DNA from 4 places in the Pseudarthrobacter sp. SSS035 genome. Region 1 is predicted to be linked to each of the others. Evidence: riboswitches for the same ligand, from Rfam matches in the RefSeq annotation. Region 1 holds a riboswitch; each other region holds the start of a gene.
What was found. Region 1 has a riboswitch for thiamine pyrophosphate ahead of thiO (glycine oxidase ThiO). Riboswitches for the same ligand answer to the same signal wherever they lie in the genome.
Positions count from the first base shown of each region.

Region 1 (4,923 bases):
ATCGGCGCCGAAGAGGCCCGCAAGGTCGGTTTCGGCCAGTTCTAGCACGTCCGCGGCCAGCCGCCTTGGCGGTTGGCCGCTGCTTTCCGAGGAGATTCCATGCTTTCGCTGACCATCGTTGTCCTGGTCACAGCAGCCGCAGGCTTTGTTGTCTGGGCGAATGACAAGCGCCATACGCGGTACGGCACAGGGTTGCCCGCAGGGGTTGCCGTGGTGGTGGGCGCGGTCAGCTGGATCATTTTCATCGCGGCAGGTTTTGGCTACCAGCCGGGCCTGACGTGGATTCCGTGGGTCCTGCCCATGGCGCTCGGCACCGTCGCTGCCATCGGGACGGTCATCTACCTGGGCCGGACGCGCGAAAGCCACGATACGCGGCGGCTGACGCAGGCGCTCAAGCTTTAGGCCGCGCCCTTTTTCCTTAAGAACCCGTGACCACCACCCCAGCAGGGTGCGTGGTCACGGTCCTTTAACCCGGCGGCTTAACCCACCGGCTGGGCTGTGGCGCCGAGCCGAACGGCAGCAGCACTCACGGCCGCGGCAGCAGCGGCATCCCGCTCAGTGACCTCGCCGCCGGCGTCGTGGGACGTGTAGCGCAGATGCACCCTGTTGTAGCGCCAGTCAAGGTCCGGGTGGTGGTTCTGTTCTTCCGCCAGGCGTCCGACGGCGGCAATCAGCTCCAGAGCGGCGGCCGCCGTCGGCGTCTTATAGACAGCGACGAGCCCGCCCAGCCGGTACTGCCAGTTGGGCAGCGCGGCCAGGACGGCGTCGATCCGCTCCCGCGTGAGTATGTCTTCCTTGCCGGCCACAGCGGCCTCCTAGGCTCGTCCGGTGAGCCCGCCCCGGCGTTTGGCCGAGGGCGCCAGGCGTGGAGAAAGCGGCCTAGAGAAACTCTGCCCGGCCTTCCATGGCCGATGACGCCAGGGCGTGCTCGCGGCGCGGAATCCTGCCGGCCGCTTTCGCCAGCCTACCGGCGATGACGGCGTGTTTGAAGGCCTCCCCCATGAGTGCCGGATTCTGCGCACGCGTGACCGCGGTGGCCAGCAGCACGGCATCACAGCCAAGCTCCATGGCCAGGGCGGCATCGGATGCCGTGCCGATGCCGGCGTCCAGCACCACGGGCACCGAGGCGCGGGAGACGATCAGTTCGATGTTGTGTGGATTCAGAATTCCCAGGCCGGTGCCGATGGGCGCCCCGAGCGGCATGACCGCGGTGGCACCCAGGTTTTCCAGCCGCAGGGCCAGGACCGGGTCATCGTTGGTGTACGCGAACACTTTGAAGCCCCGGTTTACAAGCTGTTCCGTGGCGTCCACGAGCTCCACGGCGTCCGGCAGCAGGGTTTGTTCGTCGGCGATGACTTCCAGCTTGAGCCAGTCGGTTTCCAGCGCTTGGCGGGCGAGTTCCGCCGTCATGACCGCGTCCCGGGCGGTGAAGCAGCCGGCGGTGTTGGGCAGGATCCGGATCCCGTGGTCCACCAGGAGCTGGAAAAGGGACCCCGATTCAGCCGGCGAATAGCGGCGCATGGCCACCGTGGTCAGCTCGGTTCCGGACGCCAGCAGGGCGGCGCCCAGCCCGTCGAGGCTGGGGGCGCCACCGGTGCCCATGATGAGGCGGGAGCCGAGCTCGACGCCGTCGATGACCAGCCTGTCTGCGCCCTCGGGACGGTTATGTGTGCTGATGTTGCTGGTTACTGTCATGGTGTCAGCCTCCCTGGACTGCTGTGACCAGTTCGACGTCGTCACCTTCGGCGAGCGCCGTGACGAACCACTGGCTGCGGGGTACTACTTCGGAGTTATGGGCGACGGCGACGCCGAGTTTCTGCCCGTCTGTTGCCTGGCCGTTGGCCGCGAGGGGACGGCCAGTGATCTGGCTGATGAGGGTGGTGATGGAGGCGTCGTCCGCCACGGAATGGCGCGAGCCGTTGAGGGTGATGTTCATGCTGATTCCTTCTGTGGGTCGAGGTCCTTCGTGCTGCTGATGTCCTTGTCTGGGGACTGTGTGCCGGCTACGTGGTGCTTTCCTGAAAAGCGGGCCGGGCTGAGGGCCCCCCATCGCGGGTCCGTCCGGCCGTCCAGCAGGTCCCGGCAGATGGCCGCCGCCGCCGGAGCCAGCAGCACTCCGTGTCGGAAGAATCCGGTGGCAACCATCAGCCCGGCAATGTTCGCCGTGTTCCCCCTCCGTGGCGTTAGCGCGGAAACCGGTACGCGGCCGAGGAGAGGCGCATTGTCCGGGGTCGCCGGTCTTGCCCGTGCCGTGCATTCCAGGAGTTCAAGCTCCGAGACGGCCGGCACCAGGACCTGGGCGTCACGCAGCAACTGGTAGACGCCGCCCGCCGAGACAGCGGCTTCGCCCGACCCGGCGAGCGCGTCTTCTCGCTGCGTAGCCCCGATCACCACCGTGCCGTCCCGCCGGGGAACGATATAGACCGGCACACCATGGACCATTCCGCGGACAGTGGAGGTGAGGAGCGGGCGCAGGTGCCGCGGAACAGCCAGCCGCAGGATGTCACCGTAGACGGGCCGCAGGGGCAAATGCAGTCCACCCGGCAGGCCCTCCAGCGACGCCGCCTGCAATCCGTTGGCCACGATGGTCTCCTTGGCCTGGACAGTTCCGCCGTGGGCGAGCCTCACGCCGATGACGCGGCCGCCCTCCCAGAGCAGGGCAGCGGCACGTTGGTCAACGGCGAATCCCGCGCGGGCACCTGCCACGGCTGTTCCTGCTCCCGGTTCGTGGATGGCCAGGACTTCCTGGAGGCACGCCACGAGTTTCCGTGGATCCACCTGGTGGTCGGCGGGGATGTCCAGGGCGCAGGATATGGCCGGGCTGAGCAGGGATTCCCTGGTCCTGGCCTCACGGACAGTCAGGGGTTCCACCACCAGGCCGCTGGCCTGCTGCACGGCCCGGAGGTCCATCAGTGCCCGGCGGTCCGCAGCGTCCGCGCCGATGGCCAGGGTCGGCGTCGTCAGATATCCGGTATCGCCAGCCCCGGCCAGGGCGAGGTCCGCCGCAAAGGCAGGCCACAGGCCGGAGGATGCCAGCATCAGCTCAAGGAGGTCTTCCTCCTGGTAGTGCAGTTCGCTCACAGGGGCCAGCATGCCGGCGGCTGCCCAGCTGGCGCCGTTGCCGGGAGCATCATCGATCAGCACGACCGAACGGCCGGACCGCCGGACTTCCCAGGCTATGGCGTGGCCGATGACTCCGCCGCCGATGACGGCCACGTCGGCGTGCAGGGCGGTGGCCTGGCTGGCTCGTGCGGACTCAGGTGGGCTGCTTATTGCGGGGGGCATATGTTCCTTCCCTACGCCGGTACTAGCCGGATCAGGTCAAGCGGTCGGCTCTGACGCCCTCTCAGCCCGGCCGCTTTGTGACGGCTGCAACGGGCTCCCGCAGTACCCGCCCAGTTTAGGGGACTTAGGCTGGTTTCCATGAACGCGCAATCCTTCGCCGCTGCAGGCACGCCCTCTGTCCCCTCCGCCGCTCCCGAGTCCTTGACCGGAACAGACCCTGCCGGCGGCATAAACACCGGCCTCCCGCACAGCGCCAGGCTGTACCTGTGCACCGACGCGCGCCGGGACCGCGGGGACTTTGGCGAGTTTGTGGACGCGGCGTTTGCCGGCGGCGTGGACATCATCCAGCTCCGGGACAAGGCGATCGAGGCGGCGGAGGAGCTGGAGCTGCTGGCCGTGCTTCAGGCCGCGGCCGAACGCCACGGAAAGCTGTGGGCAGTCAATGACCGTGCCGATATCGCGCTGCTGTCCGGCGCCCCCGTCTTCCACATCGGGCAGAAAGATCTGCCTGTCGCTTCCGCCCGCACGCTGCTCGGGGCACCAGCCGCGATCGGCCTTTCCACGCACACCGCCGAGCAGATCGAAGGCGCCATCCGGCTGTCCGGTGGGCTGACTGACCAAGGCGGCCTGGACTACTTCTGCGTAGGACCGGTCTGGGCCACTCCGACGAAACCGGGCCGGGCCGCCGTCGGCCTTGACCTGGTGCGGTACGCGGCCGAAGCCGTCCGCGCTGCCGGTGGCACCCAGGCCACGCTGCCCTGGTTTGCCATCGGAGGCATCGATCTCGGCAACGTGGAGCAGGTGGTGGAGGCCGGCGCCGGCAGGATTGTTGTGGTGCGTGCCATCACCGAAGCCCCGGACCCCGCAGCGGCGGCCGCGGCACTCCTGGCGACCCTGGACGCCGGCGCATCCTGACGATCCCCCGCGTGGCGGGCGGCGGGCGTGCACGATCCGTGGAAATCGAGCTAACCTGATTTTCGTGTCACATCATAGGTTGGCCCCCAATGTCCACGAGCAGACGAACGACCTCGCGGCGGCGCTGAGCGCCCTGCGGACCGAGCTGGAACTGCCGGGGCCCTACCCGGCGGAGGCGGTCCGGGACGCGGAAGCGGCAGTGGCCGCACACGAGTTGCCGGGTGCTGACCTGACGGAAGTGGCCTTCCTCACTATCGATCCGGCGTCGTCCACTGACCTGGATCAGGCGCTGTTCATCGAGCGTGCGGGCAATGGCTACCGGGTGCTGTACGCCATCGCTGATGTGCCGTCCTTTGTCCGCCCCGGCGGCGGACTGGACGCAGAGACCCGGCGCCGCGGCCAGACGTTCTACGCCCCTGACGGCCGTATCCCGCTGCACCCGGAAGTCATCAGCGAAGGGGCAGGCAGCCTTCTCGCCGGCCAGCTGTGTTCCGCCTACGTGTGGGAGTTCGGGCTGAACGACACCGCACAGGTCTCCACGGTGAGCGTCCGGAGGGCCACCATCCGCAGCCGGGCCAAGCTGAGCTACAAGGGAGTCCAGGCCGAACTCGACGCCGGAACGGCCGGTCCTGTCCTGCAGCTCCTGAAGGAAGTGGGCCTCAAGCGCGTTGAACTGGAGCGGCAGCGTGGCGGCGCCAGCCTGAACATGCCTGAACAGGAAAT
Region 1 covers NZ_CP096882.1:3,532,481-3,537,403, reverse strand. The annotation lists gene MUN23_RS16395 (DUF3107 domain-containing protein) at 1-45, shown strand, start outside; gene MUN23_RS16390 (hypothetical protein) at 100-402, shown strand; gene MUN23_RS16385 (4a-hydroxytetrahydrobiopterin dehydratase) at 480-806, opposite strand; gene MUN23_RS16380 (thiazole synthase) at 880-1,695, opposite strand; gene thiS (sulfur carrier protein ThiS) at 1,700-1,936, opposite strand; gene thiO (glycine oxidase ThiO) at 1,933-3,285, opposite strand; TPP riboswitch at 3,276-3,396, opposite strand; gene thiE (thiamine phosphate synthase) at 3,424-4,200, shown strand; gene MUN23_RS16360 (RNB domain-containing ribonuclease) at 4,265-4,923, shown strand, end outside.

Region 2 (4,923 bases), 340 kb from region 1:
CAGGCGTCGTTGTGGGCACTCATAACGACACTGGCTGCTGCCCAATTGGGATGTCGGTGCCGTGGAATAGGGTTGGGTCATGTTCAAACAGCGGGTAGTGTTCGTGCACGGCGCCGGACCGTTCGGTGCCGCGGCGTGGCCCCGCCAGCACGGAATGGCCCTGACGTACGACGCCCTGTTCCTGCGGCGGCACGGCTTTGATCCCGTCGCTGAACCCGTGGAGTCCTCGTTCTCCGAAGATACCGCCATCATCCTGCGCTCACTTGCCGATGACGGTCGCGGGGCCGCCGGGGGCCATGTTGTTGCCCACGCCGAGGGCGCGATTGCGGCCATGATGGCTGCCGTCGAACGCCCCGATCTGGTGTTTTCCCTCACGCTGGTAGAACCGGCGTGTTTGTCCCTGACCGCCGAACTGCCGGCCACGGCCGCACACCGCGCCCTGATGCAACCGCTGTTCGACGTCCGGCACCAGCTCAGCGATGAAGACTTCCAGCGGGAGTTCGTGCGGCGAATGTTCGCGGCGGACCTGCAGGAGCCCGCCACGCCGGAGGAAAAGCGGTCGGCGCGCCGGCTCCGGTTGCAGGCGCCGTCCTGGGAGGCCCCGCTGCATATTGTTCCGGGCGTCCCCACGCTGGTCCTGACGGGTGGGTGGGAACCGCTCTACGAGGAGATCGCCGGATATCTGCAGGAAACCGGTGCCCTGCACCGCATCGCTGCGGGAGGACACCGGCCCCAGGACTCTGCCGAAGGTGACCGTGCCATCCGGTCCTTCATCGCCGACGTCGGCAGGTCACGCTCGGTTCAGGCTTCCTGAGCCGTCAGCTCCCGGCCGGGGTCCGAAGCTCGGGGAGGTAGACCTTGCCGCCGGCGGCCAGGAACTCCGCACTCTTTTCGCGCATCCCGCTGTAGGCCTCGGCGATGGCCGCCTGCGAATCGGCGGAACCGTATTCGTCCCTGATGTCCTGGCTGATCTTCATGGAGCAGAACTTCGGGCCGCACATGGAGCAGAAGTGGGCGGTTTTGGCCGGTTCGGCGGGCAGCGTCTCGTCATGGAAGGCCTCCGCCGTGACCGGGTCCAGGGACAGCGCGAACTGGTCGCGCCAGCGGAACTCGAACCTGGCCTTGGACAGGGCATCATCCCGTTCATGGGCGCCGGGGTGGCCTTTGGCAAGGTCTGCTGCGTGGGCGGCGATCTTGTACGTGATCACACCGGTCTTCACGTCGTCCTTGTTCGGGAGGCCTAGGTGTTCCTTGGGCGTGACGTAGCAAAGCATTGCCGTGCCGTACCGGGCGATTTCCGTGGCGCCGATGGCGGACGTGATGTGGTCATAGCCCGGGGCAATATCAGTAACCAGCGGCCCCAGGGTGTAGAACGGGGCGCCCTTGCAGAGCTCCTGCTGGCGTTCCACATTCTCCCGCACCAGATGGAACGGGACGTGCCCGGGACCTTCCACCATGACCTGCACATCGAATTCCCACGCCCGCTGGGTCAGTTCGGCCAGGGTGTCCAGCTCGGCGAACTGGGCGGCGTCGTTGGCGTCCGCCGTCGCTCCCGGGCGCAGTCCGTCGCCCAGGGAGAACGCGACGTCGTACTTGGCGAAGATCCGGCACAACTCGTCGAAGTGCGTGTACAGGAAGTTCTCCTGGTGGTGGGCCAGGCACCAGCCGGCCATGATCGCGCCGCCCCGGGAGACGATGCCGGTGACGCGGTTGGCCGTCAGCGGCACGTAACGCAGCAGCACGCCGGCGTGGATGGTCATGTAGTCCACGCCCTGCTCGCACTGCTCAATGACCGTGTCCCGGTAGATCTCCCACGTCAGGGCGTTGGCCTCGCCGTTGACCTTCTCCAGCGCCTGGTAGATGGGCACCGTACCGATGGGCACGGGAGAGTTGCGGATGAGCCATTCCCGGGTGGTGTGGATGTCATCGCCGGTGGACAGGTCCATCACCGTGTCAGCTCCCCACTGCGTGGCCCACTGGAGTTTGTCCACTTCCTCGGCGATGGAGCTGGTCACGGCCGAGTTGCCGATGTTGGCATTGATCTTCACCAGGAAGGCCTTGCCGATGATCATGGGTTCGGATTCCGGGTGGTTGATGTTGTTGGGGATGATGGCCCGGCCGGCCGCCACCTCGTTGCGGACCAGTTCCACGTCGCAATTTTCACGGAGGGCGATGAACTGCATCTCGGGGGTGATGACGCCCTGCCGCGCGTAGTGCATCTGGGTGACGGTCCGGCCGCCGACGGCGCGGCGGGGCACCGGCTGGGCGCCCTTCCACTCCGCAGAGGCTGCGCCGCGGCGCACGGCCGACTTGCCGTCGTCGAGCAGGTTCCGCTCCCGGCCGCTGTAGGGCTCGGTGTCTCCGCGGGCGGCGATCCACTCTGAGCGGAACGGGTTGAGGCCCACCACCGGATCGCTGCCCGGTCCCGCCGTGCGGTAGGTCCGGAAAGGCCCGTTCGCCTCGCCGTTTGGCGACGGTTCGAGGGCGATCTCGGTCACGGGAACCCGGATCCCGGTGGCCTCATCGTGGATAAACGCCAGCGAGTGGGACTTCAGTGACTGGGTTTCAGGCTGGAGCGTTTGATCCACGTCGGCATTTTGGGCAGGGATCAGCTGTGTTTCTTGTGTATTCAATGAATACTCACTTCCTTCGCCGGCATTACCCGGACAGGTTCAACGGTCGCAGGCTGCGTCAGCCCGATCTCAGCCCCTGCAAGGGCTCCCGTGTGGTCAAGTCGAAGCTACCACAGGCCGAGGGTGGATTGGTGACAGCAATCACGGGAAAGCGGTCGCAATCTGTCTGCTCCGCCACTTGAATCAAATTGAAGCTTCAAGTAAATTGGAGCCATAGCCGCCTTCCATCCGAAGGCCAACGGACCGGGAGTGTTCAAATGACTGCAGAAGCCACCAGCCGGGATCTCCTTCCCGCCGACCTCTCCATGGGCACCGTGATGCTGAAGGTGGGCGACATGAAGCTGATGACCGGCTACTACCAGCGTGCGCTCGGCCTTGAGGTCGTCGCGGAACAGGACGGCGGCGTCTATCTTGGCCGCCTTCAACGCCCGCTGGTCCATCTCGCGGCCGCCCCGTCCTTGAATCTGCCTGGCAGGGGAGAGGCCGGGCTGTTCCACACCGCACTGCTGTTTGACGACCAGGCTTCGCTGGCCGCCACGGTAGCCACCGCCGCCCAGTACGAACCCCGGTCCTTCACAGGCAGCGCCGACCACCTCGTCAGCGAGGCCTTCTACTTCAATGACCCCGAAGGCAACGGCATCGAACTGTACTGGGACAGGCCCCGCGAAAACTGGTCCTGGAACGGGAAGGATGTAGTGATGGACAGCCTGGCACTGCCGCCGCAGCGCTTCCTCGAGCAGCACCTGACCCAGGAATCCGTGGCCGGCCAGCGGGCCAGCGAAGCCGGAGTGGGCCACGTCCACCTCCAGGTGGGCGACGTCCAGTCAGCGCACGATTTCTACGTGGGCACGCTGGGCTTCGAAAAGACCGCCGGCTGGCACGGGCAGGCGCTGTTTGTCTCTGCGGGCCGGTATCACCACCACATGGCCATGAACGTCTGGAACAGCCGCGGAGCCGGTCCCCGCAAGGACACCCTGGGCCTCGGTGAAGTGCTCATCGAGGTCCCTTCCGGGGATGACGTCGGAGCGCTCGCCGACCGCCTGAAGGTCGCCGGTGTGGCCTCGCACCACACGGGCGCCGAGCTTCGCTTCGAGGACCCGTGGCGCAACAATATCCGTGTCGCCGTCCGCTGAGTGCGGATGCCAAATGTGCGGCCTGCCTTGTACTAGGCTGATTCTGAACGGCCGGGGCGGCACTTGCTGCTGCCCTTCCAGGCCGCACCGTCGACGGAATGAGGGCTGTTCCCATGGGCTTCACTGAAATTTTTGTTTCCACTCACGATGCCGCGCTGAAGCGGGCGGACGTCCTGGATGCAGGCGGCTCCCCGGCGGGCCAGGCCCTGCGGATTCCCGGAATCAGCGATTTCGAAATCGAGCAGCTTGGCGATCTTGCCGGCGTTGCGGTGCACGCCGGTGGCGCGGACTACGAACTGGCCATGGTTGACGTGGCCAGTGATTCCCTCCTCGGGGTCCCGCGTGCCATGGTGCGTGCGCTCGCCGACCTGCTCAGCTACGAGACTGAAGGCGAAGGCAATGTCCTGGACGACGTCGCTGAAAAGTGGGCCGCCCAGGATGACATGCCGTTCGGCGCAGCCGAGGCCCGGACGTATGTCCAGCAGTTCGCTGAGCTTGCCAACTCCGTCGATGACGCCGCACGCACCGGCGTGTATGTCTGGTCGTCGTAGGCCGGCCGTGGCCCGCCGGGTCCGCCCGGCTGCCCCATCCCGACGTGTCAAGTCGAAATCCGGACGCTGATCTGGCACAATAAACAGGTACTCGATCTGCGTGGCCCCTCTCTCCGCGTCCGGATCCTGTCCTTCGAACCCTCAAGTATGGCCCGCCCCACGGGTGCAGAACGTCGGTTCACCCCTTTTCTGAAACAGGAGTGACCACAAAAGTGGCCGTAAAGATTCGCCTTAAGCGCTTTGGCAAGATGCGCGCACCGTACTACCGCATCGTCGTCATGGACGCACGCTCCAAGCGTGACGGCCGTGCCATCGAAGAGATCGGCAAGTACCACCCCACCGAAGAGCCCTCATACATCGAGGTGGACACGGACCGTGCCCAGTACTGGCTCGGCGTCGGCGCACAGCCGTCCGAGCAGGTTGCCGCGATCCTGAAGATCACCGGTGACTGGCAGAAGTTCAAGGGCCTGCCGGGCCAGGAAGGCACCCTGAAGACCAAAGCTCCGAAGGCTGCCTTTGTTGCCCCGGAAAAGGGTTCCGTGATCATCCCGGAAGCCATCACCAAGAAGTCGAAGCAGTCTGACGCAGCCGAGGCCCCGGCCGAGG
Region 2 covers NZ_CP096882.1:3,873,221-3,878,143, forward strand. The annotation lists gene MUN23_RS17895 (alpha/beta hydrolase) at 80-814, shown strand; gene thiC (phosphomethylpyrimidine synthase ThiC) at 819-2,588, opposite strand; TPP riboswitch at 2,628-2,735, opposite strand; gene MUN23_RS17905 (VOC family protein) at 2,891-3,766, shown strand; gene MUN23_RS17910 (hypothetical protein) at 3,880-4,317, shown strand; gene rpsP (30S ribosomal protein S16) at 4,530-4,923, shown strand, end outside.
Region 2: linked by a shared signal. The riboswitch ahead of thiC (phosphomethylpyrimidine synthase ThiC) and the one ahead of thiO (glycine oxidase ThiO) in region 1 are both predicted to bind thiamine pyrophosphate.

Region 3 (4,923 bases), 1.3 Mb from region 1:
AACCCTCGCTGATGGACCAGATCCCGACGTCGAGCAGGACAGCGCCGCTGTCCGCCGCGACGATCGCCGTGCTCCAGCCGCCCAGGGCTGCCGCGATGATCAGTGGCCAGCCGCGCTGCCACAACAGGCGCAGGGTGAGCCCAGCCAGCGGAAAGAGCGCCAGCTCGGCCGCGAGCGCCACCGAGGCGGACACCCAGTCGATGGAGAGCGCCAGCACCAGCGTGATGAGGAAGACGACGGCGAACTTGGCCAGCGGGTTGGCGCGCGTAAGCAGCGCGTCGTTGCCGCGGAGGGTCAGGGCATCCCTCATGCCGCATCTGCTTCCTGGCGGGCGCCGCCGCGGGAGGCCGGGCCAAGCCGCAGTTCGGCCCCGCCCAGGACGGCGCTGAATTCCTGGTCGTGGGTCACGGAAACCACGGAGGTCCCGGCGTCGAGCAGTTCTGAGAGGAACGATGCGAGCTCGGCCCAGGTGTTGGCGTCCTGGCCGAAGGTCGGCTCGTCGAGGACGAGCACACGCGGGTGGGCAGCGAGGACAGTGGCCACCGAGAGGCGCCGCTTTTCGCCTCCCGAGAGCGTGTACGGATTGGCGTCCACCAGGTGCGTCAGGCGCAGCCGTTCCAGCAGCTCATCAACCCGCTCCTCGCCATGCCCCAGGTGCCGCGGGCCGAACATCAGTTCGTCCAGCACGCGGCCGGTCACGAACTGGTGCTCGGGTTCCTGGAAGACGGTTCCGATGCGGGAAATCAGCTGGTTGGCTTTCCATGTGAAGGGATCGATCCCGGCCCCCTCGGAAAGCTCGACGGCGGCGGACACCTTCCCTGCCACCGGTGCCAGAAGTCCGGCGAGGGTCAGCGCAAACGTTGATTTGCCGGCGCCGTTGGGTCCCGTGACGGTGAGTGCCTGGCCGGAACGGACCTGTGCCGCGATGCCCTGCTGCACCGGCACGGGCGGGATGGTCCGGAAACCGCGGCGCCGCGGACGCTCGCGGGAGACGGCAAGGTCCTCGGCAGCCAGCAGCAGGTCACCGGAGCCTGCGGACACGCGGCGGCGGGTTGCCGGGACATACCCCGGTACCCAGACGCCCGCGCCGATCAGCATGTCCCGCGCCTCCGCCAGCACCTGGTCCGGCGGCCCGTCCAGCAGGACGGCGGACGTCCCGGCGGAACTTCCAGCGGAGCCCGCTGCGGAGCCCGGCTGGAGCACCACAATCCGGTCCACCAGGTCCTTCCAGACGGACACCCGGTGTTCCACCACAACAAGCGTGGCGCCGGTTTTGTCCAGGCAGCGGCCCACGGCGTCCCGGACTTCCAGCACACCGGCGGGATCGAGGTTCGCTGTGGGCTCGTCCAGCAGGATCAGCCCGGGCCGCATCGCGAGGATACCCGCCAGCGCGAGGCGCTGCTTCTGTCCCCCGGACAGGGCCGACGTCGGGTGGTCCAGCGCGAGCCCGGCGGCACCAGCGCCGCCGTCGGCGTCCAAACCAGTGCCGCCGGCACTTCGCAGCCCGACGTCGTCGAGCGCTTCATGGACGCGCCGCCAGATCTCGTCCCGCGGAACGGCGAGGTTCTCGGCGCCGAAGGCGACGTCGTCACCCACCCGGGAAAGCACCACCTGCGTTTCCGGATCCTGCTGCATCAGGCCCGAGCGGCCGCGCTGCCCGCGGGGCACCACACCGTTGATCAGCAGCGAACCGGTTTCGTCGGCGTCGTCCCCTTCATCCCCCAGCACCCCTGCGAGCGCGTGCAGCAGCGTTGACTTGCCCGCGCCCGACGGGCCCAGCAGCAGCACCCGCTCGCCGGGCGCGATGTCGAGGTCGAGGCCCTGGACGGCGGGGGCGGAACGTCCCGCATGCCGCCAGCCCCAGCCACGGGCGGACACCGCGGCGGGGCGCACTCCGGAAGCGCCGGCGTCGGAAGCGGTCATCAGTTGAAGACGGGCTCCGACGCTGCCTTCCGGGACGCGAACGAGCTCAGCACACCGGTCCGGGCCAGGCCGCGGGTGGCAATCCAGGACAAGGCACCCGCAATCACCGCGCCGGAGATGGTGCAGAACACGATGTACGCGAGCTTGTCGCCGGGCTCGTAGGCGATGTTCCAGCCCCACGGCAGGAACGAGTCATTGAGGCCACAGAACAGGCCCGCCCCGGCACCGGCCAGCAGTGCGGCGATGAGGTTGTACTTCTGGTGCAGGAAGGACTTGAACCGGAAGTTGCCGTACACCAGCAGGAAGAACACCAGCTCGGCGCCCAGGCCCTGGAGGAGTCCGGAGATCAGCACCGTGGCGCCGTACTGCGAGCCCATGATGAGTTCGCCGGTGGCGGCCACCGCTTCGCAGAAGAGTGCCGCGCCGGGTTTGCGGATGATGAGCATGCCCAGCACTGCCGGGATCATCCAGCCGCCGGCGATCAGGCCGGTCAGCGGGGGGTAAACGGCGTTCATGGGGGCGGAGACGATGCCGGCGCCCTGGGACCAGGCCCAGAAGATCACGCCGCCGGTGATGGCGATGAGTGCCGCCACTACGATGTCCACAACGCGCCAGGTATTGCCGGTCTTTTTGATTGCTGCAGTTGTCATTTTGGTCCTCCTGAGGAACAGGAGGGGAAAGTGCCCCGGCGTGCGGCGCTGCCGCCGTTTCCGGACACTTCGAGAACTCGACTCCCTTGCGCCGGTACTAACCGGATCAGGTTCGAGGGTCTGCGGCTGTCCGCACTCTCAGCGCCCACCTGCGGTTCCCTGGCAATGCCAGTGATGTCCGACGGCGGCGCTCCCCTGTCGTAATAAATCTGCCCTGATGGGCGTGCTCCAGTTTACACCGAGGGCGGGGTAGATTGTGGGCCATGACTGCCAACAACCCGACTGTGACTGCGTTCAATCCCGATTCGACGGTGCCCCAGCCGGCGGGGCTGCTGGAGGCCCTGATTGCCCGGGTCGAAGCCGAGATCAACGAGCTGCAGTTTCCGCATTTCAGCAAGGACGACTCCCTCAACCTCGGGCTGCTCCTGGTGGAGCTGGGCAAGAGCCGGAAGCTGCCCATCGCGATCGACATCACCAAGGGTGACCAGGTCCTGTTCCACGTGGCCCTGGACGGCGCCACCCCGGACAACGAGCGCTGGATCCAGGCGAAGCAGCGCACCGCCGCCAGGTATGAGATCCCTTCGTTGCTGGTGGGCCTCCGCGGCAGGCTGCACGGCGGCCGGATCGAGGACCACGGCTGGTTTGACGAGTCCACCTACGCCCCGCACGGCGGCTGCTTCCCGGTCTACGTCGCCGGCGTGGGTGCAGTGGCCACGGTGACGGTCTCGGGCCTGCCCCAGCAGCAGGACCACGATCTGGTGGTGGAAGCCCTGCGTGAGATTCTGGAGTCCATGCAGCCGGGTTAGGCTAAAGGAAGTCCCGGATCCGCTCACAAGGAGTTCAACGAATGAACCTGTTCATCAAGCTGCTCGGCACTGCAATCAGCATCGGCGCCGGGTTCGTCGGCACCAAGGTGGTCAATACCGTGTGGGAAAAGTCCACCGGCCGCAAGCCCCCCACCGGCAAGGATGAAGACACTCCCACCACCCTGCGCTCGGCCCTGACGTTTGCGCTCATTTCGGCCTCGGTCAGCACCATCATCCAGGTGCTCGCCAACCGCGGCACGCAGCGGGCCATCACCCGTTTCGCCAAGTCCCAGGACATCGTCTAAACCTGGCGAGGTTTAACCCTGGCAAGCAGTCCGGCGGTGGGTTGACGCTCAGTCCCGCCGGCCGCCGTCGGACGCTTCATCCCGGGATGACTCATCCCGGGCCGACTGGGCCGCCTTCTGAACCACGGCTTCGAGTTCATCGGAGCTGAGCAGCTCACGGTGCAGGTGTTTGGTCCGGTAACCGGCGCGGCCCACCATGTGGGCGGAAACCGGCACCGTCAGCAGCTGGAAAATCCAGGCCACCAGCAGCACCGGCCACACCCACCAGGTGCGCAGCTGCAGGCCGATGGCCGCCAGGAGTAGGAACAGCCCCAGCACCTGGGGCTTGGTGGCCGCGTGCATCCGGCTCAGCAGGTCCGGGAAACGGAGCAGGCCCACGGCGGCGGCGAGCGACATAAGGGCACCCACTACCAGGAACACCGCCGACACGGTATCGATGACGTTATCAACCACGCTGGCCTCAGGACTCATTGGCTTGCTCCCGCCGGTCGGCCACGTAGCGCGCAACGGTCACCGACCCGATGAAGCCGACCACGGACAGCGCCACCAGCAGCATCAGGTTGTTCAGGTGCCGGTTGACGGCCATGTCGATGCACAGGGCCGCACCGAGGATCGCGAGCAGGACGTCGGAGGCCAGCACCCTGTCCAGCAGCGACGGGCCGCGGGAGATCCTGATGATGGCTCCCGCCGCCGCCAGCGAGAGAATGACTGCGGTGACAGCCAGGACGGTCTGCATCATGCTGCGGCCTCCTGCCGGATTGCTTCGAGTTCTTCGCGGGTGCCCATGATCCTGATCAGGCCCGCTTCGATGGAGCGGACTTCCTTGCGCAGGCTTTCCACTTCTTCCGGGTTGCTGACATTGAGCGCGTGGAGGTACAGGGTGGACGTTGACCGGTCCACTTCCACCACCAGCGAGCCCGGGATCAGCGAAATCACGTGCCCGGTGGCGGTGACCATCAGGTCCTGGTGGCTCCGCAACGGCACCGCGACGACGGCGTTGATGACCCGCGGGCCGCGGACAGCCGCCAGATACATGACCTCAACGCTGGCTGCCGCCACCCTGCCCAGGAAACGCAGGGCGAATGGCACTGCATAAAGAATGTTGAACCGGCCGCTGAGTTCCACCGGCGGCAGGTAGAATATCCGGGCCACGAGGACGGCCAGCAACGCGCCGAAGAGCAGGTTGCCGGGGCTGAAGTCCTGCCACAGGGCGCCCCAGACAATCACCAGCCATACCAG
Region 3 covers NZ_CP096882.1:2,194,381-2,199,303, reverse strand. The annotation lists gene MUN23_RS10085 (energy-coupling factor transporter transmembrane protein EcfT) at 1-310, opposite strand, end outside; gene MUN23_RS10080 (ABC transporter ATP-binding protein) at 307-1,923, opposite strand; gene MUN23_RS10075 (ECF transporter S component) at 1,923-2,573, opposite strand; TPP riboswitch at 2,639-2,780, opposite strand; gene MUN23_RS10070 (heme-degrading domain-containing protein) at 2,837-3,379, shown strand; gene MUN23_RS10065 (DUF4235 domain-containing protein) at 3,421-3,684, shown strand; gene mnhG (monovalent cation/H(+) antiporter subunit G) at 3,733-4,155, opposite strand; gene MUN23_RS10055 (monovalent cation/H+ antiporter complex subunit F) at 4,145-4,423, opposite strand; gene MUN23_RS10050 (Na+/H+ antiporter subunit E) at 4,420-4,923, opposite strand, start outside.
Region 3: linked by a shared signal. The riboswitch ahead of MUN23_RS10075 (ECF transporter S component) and the one ahead of thiO (glycine oxidase ThiO) in region 1 are both predicted to bind thiamine pyrophosphate.

Region 4 (4,923 bases), 440 kb from region 1:
CGTCCTCGAAGACGGCGTCCTGGCCGAGCATTTTGTCTCCAAGACCCAGCAGGACTCCCTGATCGGCAACGTCTACCTTGGCAAGGTGCAGAACGTCCTGCCGTCCATGGAAGCGGCGTTTGTTGACATCGGACGCGGCCGCAACGCCGTCCTGTACGCCGGTGAAGTGAACTGGGAAGCCGTTAACCTCGAAGGCAAGCAGCGCCGGATCGAAAACGCGCTCAAGTCCGGCGACACCGTCCTGGTCCAGGTCACCAAGGATCCTGTGGGCCACAAGGGTGCACGCCTGACCAGCCAGATCTCGCTGCCCGGCCGCTACCTGGTCTATGTGCCCGGCGGCTCCATGACCGGAATCTCCCGCAAACTGCCCGACGTCGAGCGCAACCGCCTCAAGCGCATCCTCAAGGACCGCCTCCCGGAGCACGCCGGCGTCATCGTCCGCACCGCTGCCGAAGGCGCCTCGGAAGAGGAGCTCACGCACGACATCAACCGGCTGCGCGCGCAGTGGGAGGGCATCGAAAGCCAGTCCACGTCCACCAAGATCCTCGCGCCGGAGCTGCTCTACGGCGAACCTGACCTCACCATCAAGGTGGTCCGTGATGTCTTCAACGAGGACTTCTCCAAGCTGATCGTCTCCGGTGAAGAGGCCTGGGACACCATCGAGGCCTACGTCACCTACGTGGCACCGGACCTCGTGGGCCGCCTGGAAAAGTGGACCAAGGACCAGGACATCTTCGCTGCGTGGCGGATCGATGAGCAGATCCACAAGGCCCTGGAACGCAAGGTCTTCCTGCCTTCGGGCGGCTCGCTGGTCATTGACCGCACCGAGGCCATGACCGTGGTGGACGTCAATACCGGCAAGTTCACCGGCAGCGGCGGCAACCTCGAGGAAACCGTCACTAAGAACAACCTCGAGGCAGCTGAAGAAGTGGTCCGGCAGCTCCGGCTCCGCGACATCGGCGGCATCATCGTCATCGACTTCATCGATATGGTCCTCGAATCCAACCGCGACCTTGTCCTGCGTCGCATGGTGGAATGCCTGGGCCGCGACCGGACCAAACACCAGGTGGCCGAAGTGACCTCGCTGGGCCTCGTGCAGATGACGCGTAAGCGCATGGGCACCGGGCTCCTGGAGGTCTTCGGCGAGCAGTGTGAAACCTGTGCGGGCCGCGGAATTGTCACCCACGACGACCCCGTGGAACACCGCCGCGCCAACACGGTAGCCGCGGAGCATCACGTGCAGCGGGTTGACAGCCGCCCGGAAGCACAGCGCACTGACAGCGTGCGGACTGACAGCCAGCGCCCGGACAGCCAGCCGGGTGGCCGCACTGACCGGAAGCGCCGCCGCGGACGGGGCGGCCAGCCGCTGGAAACGGCACCGGCAGCTCCGGTGCAGATCCACACGGTCCACCCGGAAGCCAGCGATGCCGAGCGCCATGCGAAGGCGGAGGCCACGCGGGCAGCGCTTGCGAACATTGCGGCCGCAGCCCACGCTGCGCATCTGCATGACGACGAGGTGGCTCATGCATCAGCTGCCGCGGGCCGGCAGCCTGCGGCTCCGGTGCCGGCTCCGGTTGGGCAGTCCGAAACGGACTCCAACGGCCGCCCGGCCGCGGTGCTGACATTCGGCGGCGAGCAGGTGGTGCTTCCGTTCGTTGCGCACCACGATGACCAGCCGCACGCACCTGCCCTGACACTTGACCGCCTCGCGGAGGCCTTTGCCCACCTTGGTGAGCCGGCTCCTGTAGCGGAAAGCACGCCGCCGGCAGTCCAGGCAACTGAAAGCCGGGCGGCCGAACCTGCCCGCCAGCAGCAGCCAGCCGCGGCGGAGAAGGATTACTCCGACCACACCGAGGAGCCCCGCGCCCGCCGTCCCCGGCGGAACCGGAGTGCCAGCCGTGCCCAGGGCGCAGCCAATGCCACGTCCGTAGAGCATCACGAAGCCGCTCCGGCGGCTGCCGCCGGACACACCCACGCCGCCAAGTCGCCGGAGCCCGTCAAGGCTCCTGTGGCCGACAAACCGGTTGCCGCCAACGCGCCCATCATCCTGGGCGTAGGAGTTCCGGCCTCGGAGCTCTGACCAAGCAGTAGGGCAAGCCAATACAACGGCGCCCGGACGTGCCTGTGAATCACAGGCTGCGTCCGGGCGTCCGGCGTTAAGTCGCGAGGAACGCTAGGCTGGTGACTGACACGGGGTGCCGCGCAGAGAGCCGGCTGAGATCCACACCCGTTGAACCTGTCCGGTTAGCACCGGCGAAGGGATGTCTCCTTTGGCTTCAACTTCTGTCCTTCCTCCTGCAACACCCGCGGCGGCTCTGCCGGAAACCCCGGCAACCCGGGCTGGGGTCCGGCCCGCACCAGGCCGATCTTCTGCGGTCCGGGTGCTGCGTGACGTTCCGCGGGTGCTGTCCATTGCCGGATCGGACCCTTCAGGGGGCGCGGGCGTCCAGGCCGACCTCAAAAGCATTGCAGCCCTTGGCGGCTACGGCATGGCGGCCATCACCGCGCTGACGGTCCAAAACACCCAGGGGGTCCAGGCGGTTCACGTCCCGCCTGCGTCCTTCCTGGGCCAGCAGCTCGATGCCATCAGCGATGACATCACCATCGACGCGGTCAAGATCGGCATGCTGGGCGACGCTGCCGTGATAGGTGTGGTCCGTGACTGGCTGGACAAGGTGCGTCCCGCCGTCGTCGTTCTTGATCCGGTGATGGTGGCCACGAGCGGCGACCGGCTGCTGCAGGAGTCTGCCGAGGCGGCCCTGAGGGAGCTGCTCCCGCTCGCGGACCTGATTACCCCCAACCTGGCCGAACTTGCCATCCTGGTGGGGGAGCCGCAGGCGAGGGATTGGCACGACGCGCTCGGGCAGGGGCAGCGGTTGTCCGCCGCGACCGGTGCCACCGTCCTGGTCAAGGGCGGCCATCTCGACGGCGGCGCGTGCCCGGATGCCCTGGTCAACGCTGCCGGGCTGCTCGCCCAGGAGGTGGTGGAAGTGAGCGGGGACAGGATCCCCACGCGCAACAGCCACGGCACCGGCTGCTCGCTGTCGTCGGCCATGGCCACAGCTCAGGCCCGGCTGGGGGACTGGGAAGCCGCACTGCGGCAGGTGAAGCCCTGGCTGGTGGGCGCGCTGCAGGCCGCTGACCAACTTGAGGTGGGCGGGGGCAACGGCCCCATCAACCACTTCCACCACATGCAACAGGTTCCGGCAGCCGGTGAATTCGCAGAGACGCTGCGCCGGGCGTCGGAGCCGGATCTTGCAGCCATCTACGGACTGGATTTCATCCGAGACCTGGCGGCCGGCACATTGGCTGAGGAACAGTTCGCCTATTACCTCGCCCAGGACGCCATCTACCTCAACGGCTATTCGCGGGTCCTCGCCCGGGCCAGTGCGCTGGCGCCCACGGAAGCCGCCCAGCTGTTCTGGGCAAAGTCGGCCCAGCAGTGCCTTGAGGTCGAGTCCGAACTGCACCGCACGTGGCTAAGCACCAGGACAGTGGACTCCGTCCTGGGACCTGTCACCAAGTCCTACGTGGACCACCTGCTGGCGGCCTCGGCTTCCGGCAGCTACGCGGTCCTCGTTGCGGCGGTGCTGCCGTGCTTCTGGTTGTATGCCGAAGTGGGACAGACCCTCCACTCGGAGTTCCTGGCTGCGGGTGCACCGGCAGCACATCCTTATGCCGACTGGCTGCGGGCCTATGCTGACGAGGATTTCGCCCAGGCCACACGTGACGCCATCGCCTTCGCTGACGACGCCGGCCGGAGTGCTTCCGCGGATGAACGGGCGGCGATGCTGGTGGCTTTCAGGCAGTCGTGCCGGTTCGAAGTGGAATTCTTCGACGCGCCGCGAATTCATTCCTGACAGGCTGCGGCCCGTTCGGCCTGTACGATAGTCAGGCACGGTTTTGGATTGTCAGTGCAGTACCTGCTTGTGGGTCCTATCACAGACAACCGACCGTAACCAGCCTCATTTGCGGCCGAAGGCAAAATTAGCGTATTCTAGATCTTCGGTGCTTACGCCAACACTTGGGTTACGACCCCACGGCGTTGAGGCACAGCGAGAACCCAGCCAAATATGGAATCGGGTTCAGCACGCAAATTTAGTAATAAACGTCGAGAGAAGTGAGTTCCCAAGTGGTGTACGCGATTGTCCGCGCAGGCGGCCGCCAAGAGAAGGTTTCCGTTGGAGACTTCGTTACCCTGAACCGCGTCCCCGGTGGAGCCGGCAGCACCTTTGAGTTGCCCGCACTGCTCCTGGTAGACGGTGACAAAGTCACCTCTGCTGCTGCGGACCTGGCCAAGGTAACGGTTACGGCTGAGATCCTCGAAGACCTCCGTGGTCCGAAGATCGTCATCCAGAAGTTCAAGAACAAGACCGGTTACAAGAAGCGCCAGGGTCACCGTCAGGAATTGACCAAGGTCAAGATCACGGGTATCAAGTAACTCTTCGTTACTGTTCAGGTTCTTCAGCAGATTCCCCAGAATTTAAAGGCAGGCATTTCAAATGGCACATAAAAAAGGCGCGAGTTCCACTCGCAACGGTCGTGACTCCAACGCCCAGTACCTCGGCGTCAAGCGCTTCGGTGGTCAGGTAGTTTCCGCAGGCGAGATCATCGTCCGCCAGCGTGGCACCCACTTCCACCCGGGCGCCGGCGTTGGCCGTGGCGGCGACGACACACTGTTCGCCCTGGCCCCGGGAGCCGTCCAGTTCGGCACCCGCCGCGGTCGCCGCGTAGTCAACATCGTTGCTGCTGCAGCTGCAGAGTAACAAATAGTTCTGAAACGGTGGAGCGGGCCATTTGGTCCGCTCCACTATTCTTTTAACCGCATTACAATCGTCTTGGCGCCCGTGGGCGTCCAGGAAACAGCACTGAGGAGATCCACGTGGCGAGCTTTGTAGACCGGGTAGTACTGCACGTATCCGG
Region 4 covers NZ_CP096882.1:3,976,056-3,980,978, forward strand. The annotation lists gene MUN23_RS18440 (Rne/Rng family ribonuclease) at 1-2,080, shown strand, start outside; TPP riboswitch at 2,182-2,279, shown strand; gene thiD (bifunctional hydroxymethylpyrimidine kinase/phosphomethylpyrimidine kinase) at 2,262-3,860, shown strand; gene rplU (50S ribosomal protein L21) at 4,133-4,441, shown strand; gene rpmA (50S ribosomal protein L27) at 4,503-4,766, shown strand; gene obgE (GTPase ObgE) at 4,883-4,923, shown strand, end outside.
Region 4: linked by a shared signal. The riboswitch ahead of thiD (bifunctional hydroxymethylpyrimidine kinase/phosphomethylpyrimidine kinase) and the one ahead of thiO (glycine oxidase ThiO) in region 1 are both predicted to bind thiamine pyrophosphate.